3 regions of the Arthrobacter sp. 05T45 genome follow, and region 3 is predicted to be linked to each of the others. Evidence: predicted binding sites of a transcription regulator. Region 3 holds the regulator's gene; each other region holds the start of a gene.
What was found. The regulator HrcA, encoded in region 3, represses chaperone genes, less so after heat shock. The targets are predictions, from matches to a motif close to TTNGCACTCGNNNNNNNCGAGTGCNAA.
Positions count from the first base shown of each region.

Region 1 (4,273 bases), on a different contig from region 3:
CGCGGCCACGAAACTGCCGGCCAAGAATTCCGCCGGCAGGCACCAGCATCAGCAATGACAGGCAATACAGGCAGTAAGGAGGCCGGCGGCATGAGTGCGGACGGCATCACTAGCAACACCGGCGACACCGGCAACACGAACACCGGCAACACGAACGACGCCGGCGCCACCGGCGCCCGCGAAGCCGGCGCGGCGGGCGCCGCGGCCGACACCGCGGGGCCGAAGACCGGCGAGTCGACGGAGGCCGCGGCCGACACCGCAGGGTCGAAGGCCGGCGAATCGACCGGGGAATCGACCGGCGACGGGCCGGACCAGGAGGCCGCGAAGGAGACGTCCCGCCGTTCGGAGGCACAGGCCACCGTTCCGGAGGGTGTGCTGCCGAACAAGGCGGCGGAAGACGACCCCCGGCGCTGGGGTGACCAGCCTGATAATTACGATCACGACGCCTGGCTCCAGGAACAGAAGCCGCCGCACTGGGGCTGACGTGGCGGCCCGCAGCCCAGAGCCTGCGGGCGCGGCCCGCGTCGGAGCATACGGCCCGGGCCACTGGCCCGGCGGAAACGCCCTGCTGGCTGGACAGCTAGCCCGGCGGTGAAGCCACAAGCACGAAAAACAATTTGCCCTGGGTAGACGCGCCCGCCAGCCTACGGGCCTGGTCGGCCGTCGCTGCCACCACCACCAGCCCGTCAGTCTCCGCAGTGGCGGGCCAGGAGCCGGCTTTGCCGCCCTGCGTCGACGTCCAGAGCACTGGTACGGCTTCGGCCAGGATTTGGCTTTCGCCGGGTTGTTCCATGCCGTTGCCGGCAGTGAGCACCACGTTGACGAGCTGCCCGGGGGAGACCAGCTGGATGGAGGCCGGATCTGCCATCCTCAGCGGCACGGCCGCAGAGCCTCGCGGGCTTCCGGCGAGCAGGCCCGGTCCCAGGATCTGGGCGTCGGTGAGGAGCTGGCCCTGGCGCAACGGTGCGGCGAGCTGTTTTCCCACGAACGCGGTCTCGCTGCCGGGGCTGCCCGCAGGAATAAGGCCGGGTGGCACGCTGATCCTACTGAGATCGCCGGGTTCCAGGGACTTTCCAGCGGGCAGATCGGCCGCGGCGGCGAAGGCTGCGACAGTGTCAGTGGGCGCTGGAGCCAGTTGCTGAACTGTCAGTCCGGCGGGGATGCAGAACAGGAGGGCCGCGATAAGCCGCCGGTTCCGGTTCAGCCAGCCGCGCAGGCGGCGCCACGACGGACGGCCGCGGGGCGGACGCCGGCGGGGTTTCACGGGACCGATCCGGCTCCGGAACGGAAGGCCTGCGGCGGAAAACGTGGCGGCAGGAAGGCTCGTTGGACGGATACCGGTACGGGACCAGCGGCCGGGGCCAGCTTCAGGCATTGCGGCGCGGAAAGGCCTGAATAAAGGCGTGGAAGACGGCACAGGCGCCGCCGGGGCAGCCGTCTTGAACGAAGGCGGGGAAACCGCGGTGAGGAAAAGTTCCATGCCGCCACGCTACGGATCTGCGCAGAGCGGCGGCAGCTGCGGAACGTCCTATGTGGACAACGGCAACAGCGGCAACGGCAACAGCGGACAGGGATTCAGGCAGTGCCCAGAATCAGCCGGCCGTAGCCCAGCCGGTGGCCGGCGCCAACCCGGCAGGTGCCTTAGCTGGCCGCGGCGGCGGGCGCGGGAGCTGCAGGAGCCGGGGAAACCGTGCTGCCCTTGGTGTCGCGCGAATCGGTCCGGTAGAAGCCGGAGCCCTTGAACACTACGCCGACGCTGTTGAACTTCTTGCGCAGCGTGCCCTGGCACTCGGGGCAGGACGTCAAGGAGTTGTCGCTGAACGACTGCACGATCTCGAAGGCGTGGCTGCAGTCCTTGCAGGCGTATGCATACGTGGGCACTGGAAATCCTCCTCAGGGGCAAACGAGCAGGTCCCGTGCTGCGGAGTCCGGATCACCGCCGATATGTCTATCGACCTGTTCCGTCCTTAGCAGTCGCAGGGCCTGAGTGCCAATTCTATCACCTTGGCGGGACCCCGGATCAGGCGGGCCGGGATCGGCCGAGGCGGACGATCCCGCCCGGGGTCAGCGCCGTGTCGACTTTCCGGTCGAACGACTCCGCGGGGATGCTGCCTGCGGGCAACACCTCCGTGTCATAGACGACGGCGGCAGTCGGCAACGCGACAGCGTCGGCCGCAGCGTCGGCCGCCCCGGCGTCCGCCCCGCCGGACGCGGAGGACATAGCAGCCAGGGCGGCAAGGAACTTGTCGTAGTAGCCGCCGCCTTGCCCGATTCGGTTGCCCGAGAAATCCACCGCGGTGGCCGGCAGGAAGATTGCGGTGGCGTCCCGCATGACTTCGGTTCCGTGGCGCTCTCCGACAGGCTCCTGGATGGGCGCGTACCGGCTGCGGACAAACCCGGACTGGGGAGTCCAGTACACCCAGCTGAGCTCGATGTCGGGTTCGCAAACGGGCAGCAGCACCCGGTGCCCGGCCTCGACCAGGGCAGTCAGCAGTGGCAGTGTGGGCGGTTCGGCACCCACCCCGAGGTACGCCGCGAAGGTGCCCTGGCGGCCGCGGCCAAGCCCGGAGGCCCAAGCGAGCCCGTGGCTGGCGATGCCCGCCGCGGCGGTGTCCTGTGCGGCCAGCGGGAGTGCGGAACGCGCCGCCCTGTGGCTGGAGCGAATTTCCTCTTTTGACGCCATCTTGGCCCGTCCTCTGCCTTTTGCGGCCGCGCTGCACCGGGGGGCCCGGCAGGCGGTTCGCATAATGATTACGCAATGATTGGTCCCTCCGTTAGATTAGTCGTGTGAATACACCCATCGCTTCCGTCCGCAAGGCCGTTATCCCCGCCGCGGGCCTTGGTACCAGGTTTCTCCCGGCCACAAAGGCCATGCCCAAGGAAATGCTGCCTGTCGTTGACAAGCCGGCCATCCAGTACGTCGTCGAGGAGGCCGTGAATGTCGGCCTGAACGACATCCTGATGATCACTGGCCGCAACAAGCGGGCGTTGGAGGACCACTTCGACCGCGTCCCCGCGCTGGAGTCCACCCTGGAGGCGAAGGGTGACACTGCGAAGCTCGAATCCATCCAGGCCGCCAGCAACCTCGGTGACATCCACTACGTCCGCCAGGGCGATCCCATGGGCCTCGGCCACGCCGTCCTCCGGGCCAAGCAGCACGTCGGGCATGAGCCGTTCGCCGTCCTCCTGGGAGATGACCTCATTGACGCCCGCGATGAGCTCCTCAGCACCATGATCGAGGTCCAGGCCAAGACCGGCGGGTCAGTGGTCGCCCTGATCGAGGTGGACCCGTCCCAGATCAGTGCCTACGGCTGCGCGGACGTCGAGGCAATCGGCGGTGAGGACTACGTCCGCATCAACCAGCTCGTGGAGAAGCCCGATGTCGCGGACGCCCCGTCCAACCTGGCCGTGATTGGCCGCTACGTGTTGCACCCGGCCGTCTTTGAAGTGCTGGAGCGCACCGCGCCCGGCCGCGGCGGGGAAATCCAGCTCACGGACGCCCTGCAGGAACTCTCGGCCGGCACCGGCGAGGGCTACGGCGTGTACGGCGTCATCTTCCGCGGCCGCCGCTACGACACCGGCGACAAGCTCAGCTACCTCAAGGCCTGTGTCCAGCTCGCCTGCGACAGTGAGGACCTCGGCCCGGGCCTGCGCGAATGGCTGCCCGGCTTCGCGTCCAGCCTGGCCCCCAGCCTCGCCAAATAACTCCCGTGGGGGGCAGCTTCACCTGGCCGGTGACCTTGGAGAGCGGCGAAATCGTGTTGCGCCCGATCCGGTACCGGGACCGCAAGGAGTGGACAGCGCTCAGGTCCCGCAACTGCGAGTGGCTGGCCCCCTGGGAGGCATCGAACCCGGTCCCCGGCGGCGGCCTGCCGGACTACCGGCAGATGGTGCGCTCGCTCAAGGCCCAGGCCGCGCAGGCCACGGCCCTGCCGTTCGTCATCGCGGAATGGACACCAGGCCATCAGGCGCCGGTGATCGTGGGGCAGCTGACGGTGTCCTCGATCGTCTGGGGATCGGCCATGATGGCGACGCTTGGCTATTGGGTCGACAAGGAACGGGCCGGCCGGGGGATCGCCCCGACCGCCGTGGCCATGGCGACCGACTATTGCTTCGGCACCCTTGGCCTGCACCGCATGGAGATCAACATCAGGCCGGAGAACGCGCCGAGCCTGCGCGTGGTGGAAAAACTCGGGTTTCGTGACGAGGGATTCCGGCCCAGGTTCCTGCACATCAACGGTGAATGGGCAGACCACCGGACCTTCGCGCTCAC
Region 1 covers NZ_JBFTKI010000001.1:435,628-439,900, forward strand. The annotation lists gene AC1DGD_RS02065 (AAA family ATPase) at 1-483, shown strand, start outside; gene AC1DGD_RS02070 (RcpC/CpaB family pilus assembly protein) at 581-1,264, opposite strand; gene AC1DGD_RS02075 (FmdB family zinc ribbon protein) at 1,642-1,881, opposite strand; gene AC1DGD_RS02080 (5-formyltetrahydrofolate cyclo-ligase) at 2,021-2,683, opposite strand; gene galU (UTP--glucose-1-phosphate uridylyltransferase GalU) at 2,788-3,705, shown strand; gene AC1DGD_RS02090 (GNAT family N-acetyltransferase) at 3,711-4,273, shown strand, end outside.
Region 1: the regulator HrcA is predicted to act here: its motif matches at 1,968-1,994, upstream of AC1DGD_RS02075 (FmdB family zinc ribbon protein).

Region 2 (4,273 bases), on a different contig from region 3:
ACAAGACGCAGCCGGTGACGATCTACAACGCGACCACCACCGCCGGCCTCGCCACCCGCGTCGGCGGCACCGTCACCTCCGACGGCTGGGTCCTGGGCGAGACCGGCAACTGGGGCGGTGTCCCGCAACAGACGTCGGTGATCTTCTACAGCGGCGTCGAGCAGAAGGGCAATGCGGAGGCACTCGGAGCCCTCCTCGGCGTCGACACCCTCGTGGACTCTGCCGAGTTCAACATGCCCCTTGTCGTCGTGCTCGGCCCCGGCTACCAGTAGCCAATCCGGTTACGCCTCAATAACTATTAGGCGGGGGCCCTGCCCGCCGCCGGCGTTCCTGGGGGACGCTGTGGGTACAGTATCTGCGGATTTCTTTTCGCAGTCCGCGGCGCACATCGAGGTGGGCCGCACGCAAGCTAGCTGAAAGTGTGGACACCATGGCACTGGGAACCGTCAAATGGTTCAACGCCGAAAAGGGCTACGGCTTCATCGCCGTGGACGGTTCCGAGAACGACGTCTTCGTGCACTGGTCCGCGATCGTCGGGGAAGGCTACCGCGCCCTGGACGAGGGCCAGCGGGTGGAACTGGAAGTCGGCGAGGGCGAAAAGGGCCCGCAGGCCGAAAGCGTCCGGCCCGCCTAGTGGTACTGGCTGCCGTCACGAACGCCCCAAGGAACGCGGCCGGGCGCCGCGGAGGACATTTGCCGCTGGGCCGCGCCCTGGCGGCGGGCACCGTAGCGGCCCTGGCCCTGACGGGCTGCCTGGGCCCCGCGGGCAGTGCCCGCGTGGCCAGCGCCGACGCCAGCGGTGACGGCACCCTGCGCATCGGCCTGATCCTGGACAACACGGGCAAGCAGAACTTCCTCAACGCCTCCGAGCTCGCGGCGGCCAAACTTGCCGTCAAGGAGATCAACGCTGCCGGCGGGCACAAAGGCAAACCGGTGGAGCTGCTGCCGGAAACCATCAGCACGGACACCGCCGCCCAGGCGAAAGCGCTGGTTGCCGCCAAGGCCGACGTCGTGATCGGCCCGACCGATTCCAGCCGTGCCCCGGCCGCCATCGACGTGCTCGCCAACGCCAAGGTAGCCGTGATCTCCCCGGCCAACACCGCCGCCGCGCTCAGCAACTACAAGAGCGGCGGCTACTATTTCCGCACCTCGGCCGCCGACATCGCCCAGGCATCCGTCCTCGCCAAACTGGTCAAAGACGGCGGCGCCAGGACCCTGGCCGTCCTGCATGAGGAAGGCGACTACGGCAAAGACGTCGCCGCCGCCGTCGGCGGCGCGGCGAAACAGTCCGGACTGGAGGTCGTGGCGGACTCGGAGTTCACCCCCGGCCAGGCGCAGCAGGCTGTCGCCGCCGCTAAGGCCGCCAACCCCGACGCCGTCATCCTGGTCTCGCGCGACGGCGCACAGGGCGCCATCGCCGAGCTGAACAACGCCGGCCTCGCCGGCAAGAAGCTGGTCCTCAGTGACGGAGCAGTCAGCAAGTACGGCTCTGGCCTGGGCGCCCGGGCGCTCGAGGGTGCACGCGGGATCCTGCCCGGCGTGTTTCCCTCCGCAGCCTTCCAGGCGGACCTCGTGGCCGTTGATCCCGGGCTGAAGGACATGGTGTTCGCCGCCGAGACGTACGACGCCGTCGTCCTGGCCGCCGTCGCCGCCGCCGCCGCAGAGGACGACGCCGGCACCTCCATCGCGGCGTCCCTCGTCGCGGTCTCCGGCGGAACCCCGGCAGCAGGCGGAACCGGGGCCGCCGGCAGCCAGCCGCCCAGCGAGTCATGCACGAGCTACAAGGACTGCGTCGGCGTCCTCCGGGCAGGCCAGCGGCCGGACTACGACGGCCAGTCCGGACGGATCAACTTTGATGCCCACGGCGACATCACCGAAGCGAACTACATGGTTTCGACCTACGGCGAGGACAACCTGCCCACGGTGGACGGCAAAGAAGCCGCGAGCAGCAGCGGCGGCTGATCGCTCGTAGCGTATTGTGCCCGCGTGGCGGCCGGTTCCGGCCGGCCACTGCTTGCACTCTCCCCGGGGGAGTGCTAATTATTGATTTAGCACTCCAGCGCACTGACTGCTAACACGACGCCCGGTCCGCCCGGCCGCGAAGTGGGGCAGTCGGTCCAGGAGCTAAAGAAACACCTTGCTGGGGTGAGATCCCGGACCCGGCGGCATACAGAGGCCGCGGGGTTGGGATCGTCCGTCGCGGGCACCACAGCGAAGGTTCATTCTTAACGACTGTCCCGAAAGGACTACTGCCGTTATGGCCAAGATCATTGCATTTGATGAAGAGGCACGCCGCGGTCTTGAGCGGGGCCTGAACATCCTCGCCGACGCCGTCAAGGTCACCCTCGGCCCGCGGGGACGCAACGTCGTCCTCGAAAAGAAGTGGGGCGCCCCCACGATCACCAACGATGGTGTTTCCATCGCCAAGGAGATCGAGCTGGACGATCCCTACGAAAAGATCGGCGCCGAGCTGGTCAAGGAAGTTGCCAAGAAGACGGATGACGTCGCAGGCGACGGCACCACCACGGCAACCGTGCTGGCACAGGCCCTGGTCAAGGAAGGCCTGCGCAACGTCGCGGCCGGCGCTGACCCGCTGTCCCTCAAGCGCGGCATCGAGAAGGCTGTTGACGCGGTCACCGTCGAGCTCCTGGCCTCCGCCAAGGAAATCGAGACCAAGGAAGAGATCGCCGCCACCGCGTCCATCTCCGCCGGCGACAACGAGATCGGCGCCCTGATCGCCGAAGCCCTCGACAAGGTCGGCAAGGAAGGCGTCATCACCGTCGAGGAGTCGAACACGTTCGGCCTCGAGCTGGAGCTGACCGAAGGCATGCGCTTCGACAAGGGCTACATCTCCGCCTACTTCGTCACCGACGCTGAGCGCCAGGAAACGGTCCTTGAGGATCCGTACATCCTGATCGTCAACTCCAAGATCTCCAACGTCAAGGAACTGGTTGCTGTCCTGGAAAAGGTCATGCAGTCCAACAAGCCGCTGCTGATCATTGCCGAAGACATCGAGGGCGAGGCCCTGGCCACTCTGATCGTCAACAAGATCCGCGGCACCTTCAAGTCCGTCGCCGTCAAGGCTCCGGGCTTCGGCGACCGCCGCAAGGCGCAGCTGGCCGACATCGCCATCCTCACCGGTGGCCAGGTCATCTCCGAGGAAGTCGGCCTCAAGCTTGAGACCGCCGGACTCGAACTCCTTGGCAAGGCCCGCAAGGTTGTTGTCACCAAGGACGAGACCACGATCGTCGAGGGTGCAGGCGACGCCGACCAGATCGCCGGCCGCGTGTCCCAGATCCGCGCCGAGATCGAGAACTCCGATTCCGACTACGACCGCGAGAAGCTGCAGGAGCGCTTGGCCAAGCTGGCCGGCGGCGTTGCAGTCATCAAGGCCGGCGCCGCAACCGAGGTCGAGCTCAAGGAACGCAAGCACCGCATTGAGGACGCCGTCCGCAACGCCAAGGCTGCTGTCGAAGAGGGCATCGTCGCCGGCGGTGGCGTTGCCCTGATCCAGGCCGGTGCCAAGGCATTCGCGAACCTGCAGCTCTCCGGTGACGAAGCAACGGGCGCGAACATCGTCCGCGTTGCCATCGACGCCCCGCTGAAGCAGATCGCCTTCAACGCCGGCCTCGAGCCCGGCGTCGTCGTGGACAAGGTCCGCGGCCTGCCCGCAGGCCACGGCCTCAACGCCGCCACCGGCGAGTACGTCGACCTGCTGGCCGCCGGCATCAACGACCCGGTCAAGGTAACCCGCTCTGCCCTGCAGAACGCGGCTTCCATCGCCGGCCTGTTCCTCACCACCGAGGCCGTTGTAGCCGACAAGCCCGAGAAGGGTGGCGCCCCGATGGGCGGCGGCGACGACATGGGCGGCATGGGCGGCATGGGCGGTTTCTAACCACCCGCGCCAGCCATCATCGGCTGTTCGACGACGGCGGTCCCACCTTCGGGTGGGGCCGCCGTCGCCGGTTAAGCGCGGCCCCTGTCCAAGGGGGCGTCGGTGGGCGTCGGCGGGTTCTGGCAGGATGGGTCAGTGACGATTACAGCAGCGGCCGACGGTTCGGCCTTAGGAAATCCTGGCCCGGCCGGCTGGGCCTGGTACGTGAATGACGACTGCTGGCGGGCCGGGGGGTGGCCCCACGGCACGAACAACCAGGGCGAACTGATGGCGGTGCTGGACCTGTTCCGGGCAACGGCGCACATGCCCGGGGAAGACCTGCTGATCCTCTGCGACAGCCAGTACGTCATCAACGCCGTGACCAAGTGGATGCCCGGC
Region 2 covers NZ_JBFTKI010000032.1:6,341-10,613, forward strand. The annotation lists gene AC1DGD_RS20245 (LytR C-terminal domain-containing protein) at 1-272, shown strand, start outside; gene AC1DGD_RS20250 (cold-shock protein) at 431-634, shown strand; gene AC1DGD_RS20255 (ABC transporter substrate-binding protein) at 694-1,962, shown strand; gene groL (chaperonin GroEL) at 2,258-3,895, shown strand; gene AC1DGD_RS20265 (RNase H family protein) at 4,031-4,273, shown strand, end outside.
Region 2: the regulator HrcA is predicted to act here: its motif matches at 2,049-2,075, upstream of groL (chaperonin GroEL).

Region 3 (4,273 bases):
GGCCGGCTGCTGGCCGACGCCGTCGTCCGCAGGATCCTGCCGGACTAGTCTGCCGGCAAAACTTCCACGACTTGGCTGCCCGCATCAGCGGCCACAACACCCTGCCGCACAAAAGAGAGCCGGCCGCTGCCCCTGACGGGCGGCGGCCGGCTCTCGTGCTTGGGTCCGGGCCGGCTATTTGATCCAGCGCAGGTTGAACTCGTAGCGGTGCGGCTGGCCGCGGTTGACGTGGATGCCTGCCGCCACCGAGAAGCACGTCACGGCGATCCAGATCACCGTGGCGAGCACGGCGAAGAGGTTGCCCACCACCGGGATGAAGACCAGCAGATTGGCCAGTACCGCGGCCAGGGTCGGCGGCAGGGTGAAATTGAGGGCTTCCTTGGATTCCTGTGCCGTGAACGGGCCGCGGTCCTTGAAGATGAGGTAGATCAGCAGCGACGGCACGCAGCCCAGGATGCCGCCGAAGTGCGCGAGCGTGGCCCACTGGCGGTCCTCGCTGGCCGTCAGCGGCAGCGCGTTTGCCGGAACGCCATGGTACGGGGGCTGGCCATGGCCAGCCTGATTGCCCGTGTGTTCGCGTGCGTTATCTGCCACGGTGTAGCCCTTCGGATTGCGGTGATGCGTTGCTGCCTGGGTTGTGCCTGAAATAGCCGGGACCGCACTGGAAGCGCGGCCGCCGTTTCAAGAATACTTGCTCGGGCAAGGAAATGGAGATCAGGGGCGGCCGCCGCGGCGGACTAGGGCACGGTGAGGAAGTCAATGACCTCTTCCACGCGGCCAAGCAGCGACGCCTCCAGATCAGCGTAGCTGCGGACAGCCCCCAGGAGTTTCTGCCAGCCGAGGCCGATGTCCTCCTTCGTGGAGTGGGGCCACCCGAAAGCCATCAGGATCCCGGTCTTCCAGTCCGTGCCGCGGGGGATCACGGGCCACTGCTCGATCCCCAGGACCGAGGGCCGGATGGCCTGCCACACGTCCACGTAGGGGTGCCCCACAATCAGGACGTTGCCTGCGGCGCCCGGTGAGGCCATGACGGCGTCGGCGATCCGCGACTCCTTGGAGTCGGCCACCAAGTGGTCTACGAGCACGCCGAGGCGCCGGCCGGGGCCCGGGCCGAAGTCCGCCACGGCGGCCGCGAGGTCGTCAATGCCGTGCAGGGGCTCGACGACGATGCCCTCCACCCGGAGGTCATCGCCCCAGACCTTCTCCACCAGCTCGGCGTCGTGCTTTCCTTCCACCCAGATGCGGCTGGCCTTGGCCACCTGTGCGCGCTGCCCCGCCACCCGCACCGAGCCCGACGCCGTGCGGCCGGCACCGGCGGCCGGTGCCGTCTTCTTCGGGGCCGGCGGCATCAGGCGGATGGGCTGGCCGTCCAAGAGGAAGCCGAAGCCGAGGCGGAAGGACCGCGACTTGCCCCGCCGGTCCTCCAGCGCCACCACGTGCATGCCGCCGGACTTCTCCACCCGGGTTACGGCGCCCACCCAGCCGGACTGGACCTCCTCGAGGACCATCCCGCGTTTCACCGGGACTTCCGGCAACTGGGTCTTGGCGGGGGCGGACAGGTCCTGGGGTCCCCAGTTCTGGTACGACATCTCTTCACGCTTACTTTGCACTCGGAATGTACGGCGGTCGGTGGAACTCTCCGGGGGCCGGAACCGGACCGCGACGGCGCGGCAACGGCAGCATCTGCCACGGTCTCGGCGCCGGCGTGACGGGAATCGCGTTCCCGCGGGCCACGCCTGGAGCGAATCCAATGCTAACAACGCGGCGACTCATATTAGACTGGTTAGCACTTAGGCATGTCGAGTGCTAACCCTTGTCCTGTGGCGGGCCGTCCGTGCACCACTGGTGTACCCGGACCGGACGCGGGGGGTGGCACCGGCTGCGGGACAGTCGATTGGAGGTGGAGCGTGAGCGAACCGCGCAAACTCGAAGTGCTGCGCGCCATCGTGGAGGACTACGTCCATTCGCGTGAGCCCGTTGGTTCCAAAGCGCTCGTTGAACGGCACCATCTCGGCGTCTCGAGCGCCACGATCCGAAATGACATGGCGGCGCTGGAAGACGAGGGCCTGATCACGGCACCGCACACGAGTGCAGGCCGGATCCCCACTGACAAGGGCTACCGGTTGTTCGTCGACCAGATCTCAGCGGTGAAGCCGTTGTCCCAGGCCGAGCGCCGGGCCATTCAGGCGCTGCTGGAAGGATCCGAGGACCTTGACGACATCCTTGACCGGACCGTGAGGCTCCTCTCGCACCTGACCAACCAGGTCGCCGTCGTGCAGTATCCGCTGCTCAGCCGCGCCCGGGTGCGGCACATTGAGTTCGTGCTGCTGGCGCCCAGGAAAGTGCTGGCTGTTCTGATCGCTGACACCGGCAAGGTGGAGCAGCGCGTGATCGACGTCGGGCAGGACATTCCCGACGACGCGCTGTCGGAATTGCGGAGCAGCTTTCTGGCCAGCCTCTCCGGTACGCCGCTGAGCCTGATGCCGCAGCTGCTGCCCGCCGTCGTTGCCGGTGGCCCGCCCGCGCGGCGCGGAGCAGCCCAGGCGCTGGCCCGCGGCCTTGAGGCCCTGGCCACGAGCAGCCGTGAAGAGCGCATGGTCATGGCCGGCACCGCCAACCTGGCCCGCTCCAATGTGGACTTCCCGCTCAGCATCGGACCCGTGCTGGAGGCCCTCGAGGAACAGGTGGTCATGCTCCGCCTGCTCAGCGAAATGGCCGAAGACCCGCGCGGCGTGACCGTCAGCATCGGCCGGGAAAACCCCTACGACGGTCTCGCCGAGGCCTCGGTCGTGGCCACCGCCTACGGGCCGGACGCCACGGCCAAGGTCGGAGTGCTTGGGCCCACCCGGATGGACTATCCCACCACCATGGCCGCCGTCCGAGCGGTGGCCCGCTATCTTTCGAGGATCCTGGGGCCCTGACGGGTCCGGGACCGAATACGACTTCTTGCCCCACAGGCAGTGCCCCACAGGCAGTACAACAAGGAAGAGATACACACTTTGAGCAGCCACTACGACGTTCTTGGAGTCTCCCGCGACGCATCGGGGGAGGAGATCAAGAAGGCCTACCGGAAACTGGCCCGGACCCTGCACCCGGACGTGAACCCCGGGGAGGACGCCTCGGACAGGTTCAAGGCCGTCACGCACGCCTACGAGGTCCTCTCCGATCCGCAGAAGCGCCGGGTCTATGACACCACCGGCAACGAGAACGGCACCGACAACGGGTTCGGCGGCGGCAGCTACTCGGGCCAGGGCTTCGCCTTCCAGGACATCTTCGAGACCTTCTTCGGCGCCGGTGGCGGCCAGGGCGGCCCGGCGTCCCGGGTCCGCCGCGGCCAGGACGCGCTGATCAGCGTCCGGATCGACCTCCGCGATGCGGTGTTCGGCGTGAACAAAAAGCTCGAGGTCGACACGGCCGTCATCTGCCCCACCTGCGAGGGGTCCTGCTGCCGGGAGGGCACCCACCCGGTCCGCTGCGACATCTGTGGCGGCAGCGGTCAGGTCCAGCGCGCCGTGCGGTCCATCCTGGGCCAGGTCATGACGTCCGCCCCCTGCGGGTCTTGCGAGGGCTTCGGCACCGTCATCAAGGACCCGTGCAACGAGTGCAGCGGCCAGGGCCGGATCCGCAGCCGCCGCTCGCTGACCGTCAAGGTCCCGGCCGGCGTGGCCACCGGCACCCGCATCCAGCTGTCCGGCCAGGGCGAGGCCGGCCCTGCCGGCGGCCCCGCCGGGGACCTGTACGTGGAGATCAGGGTCAACAACGACGCCACTTACGTGCGCGAGGGCGATGACCTGCACGCGAGCCTCAACATTCCCATGACGGCGGCCGCCCTCGGCACCGAAATATCCCTCGACACCTTCGACGGACAGCAGGAGATCGACGTCAAGGCCGGCACCCAGTCCGGCGAGATCATCACCCTTCGCGGTCTCGGCGTCACGCACCTGCGCGGCCACGGCCGCGGCGATCTGAAGGTGCACCTGCAGGTGGAAACACCGGTCAAGCTCGATCACGTCCAGGAGGAACTTCTCCGCCAGCTGGCCAAGCACCGTGGCGAGCACCTCACGGAAGGAAAGCTTGCGGCCAGCGGCGGCGTCTTCGCCAAACTGCGGGACCGGCTCGGTAACCTGTAGCGGTGAGTAACCCGGTCTTCTTCACCGCCCCAGGCACCCTGGACCAGCAGGTCCCCGGCTCGGCCTTCGTCCTCGAGGGAACCGAGGCCCGACACGCCGTCACCGTCAAACGGATCGGCGTCGGCGAAGCGGTCGACATCGCG
Region 3 covers NZ_JBFTKI010000012.1:43,765-48,037, reverse strand. The annotation lists gene hemW (radical SAM family heme chaperone HemW) at 1-48, shown strand, start outside; gene AC1DGD_RS13045 (DUF4870 domain-containing protein) at 175-594, opposite strand; gene AC1DGD_RS13040 (DUF3097 domain-containing protein) at 738-1,589, opposite strand; gene hrcA (heat-inducible transcriptional repressor HrcA) at 1,908-2,921, shown strand; gene dnaJ (molecular chaperone DnaJ) at 3,000-4,130, shown strand; gene AC1DGD_RS13025 (16S rRNA (uracil(1498)-N(3))-methyltransferase) at 4,133-4,273, shown strand, end outside.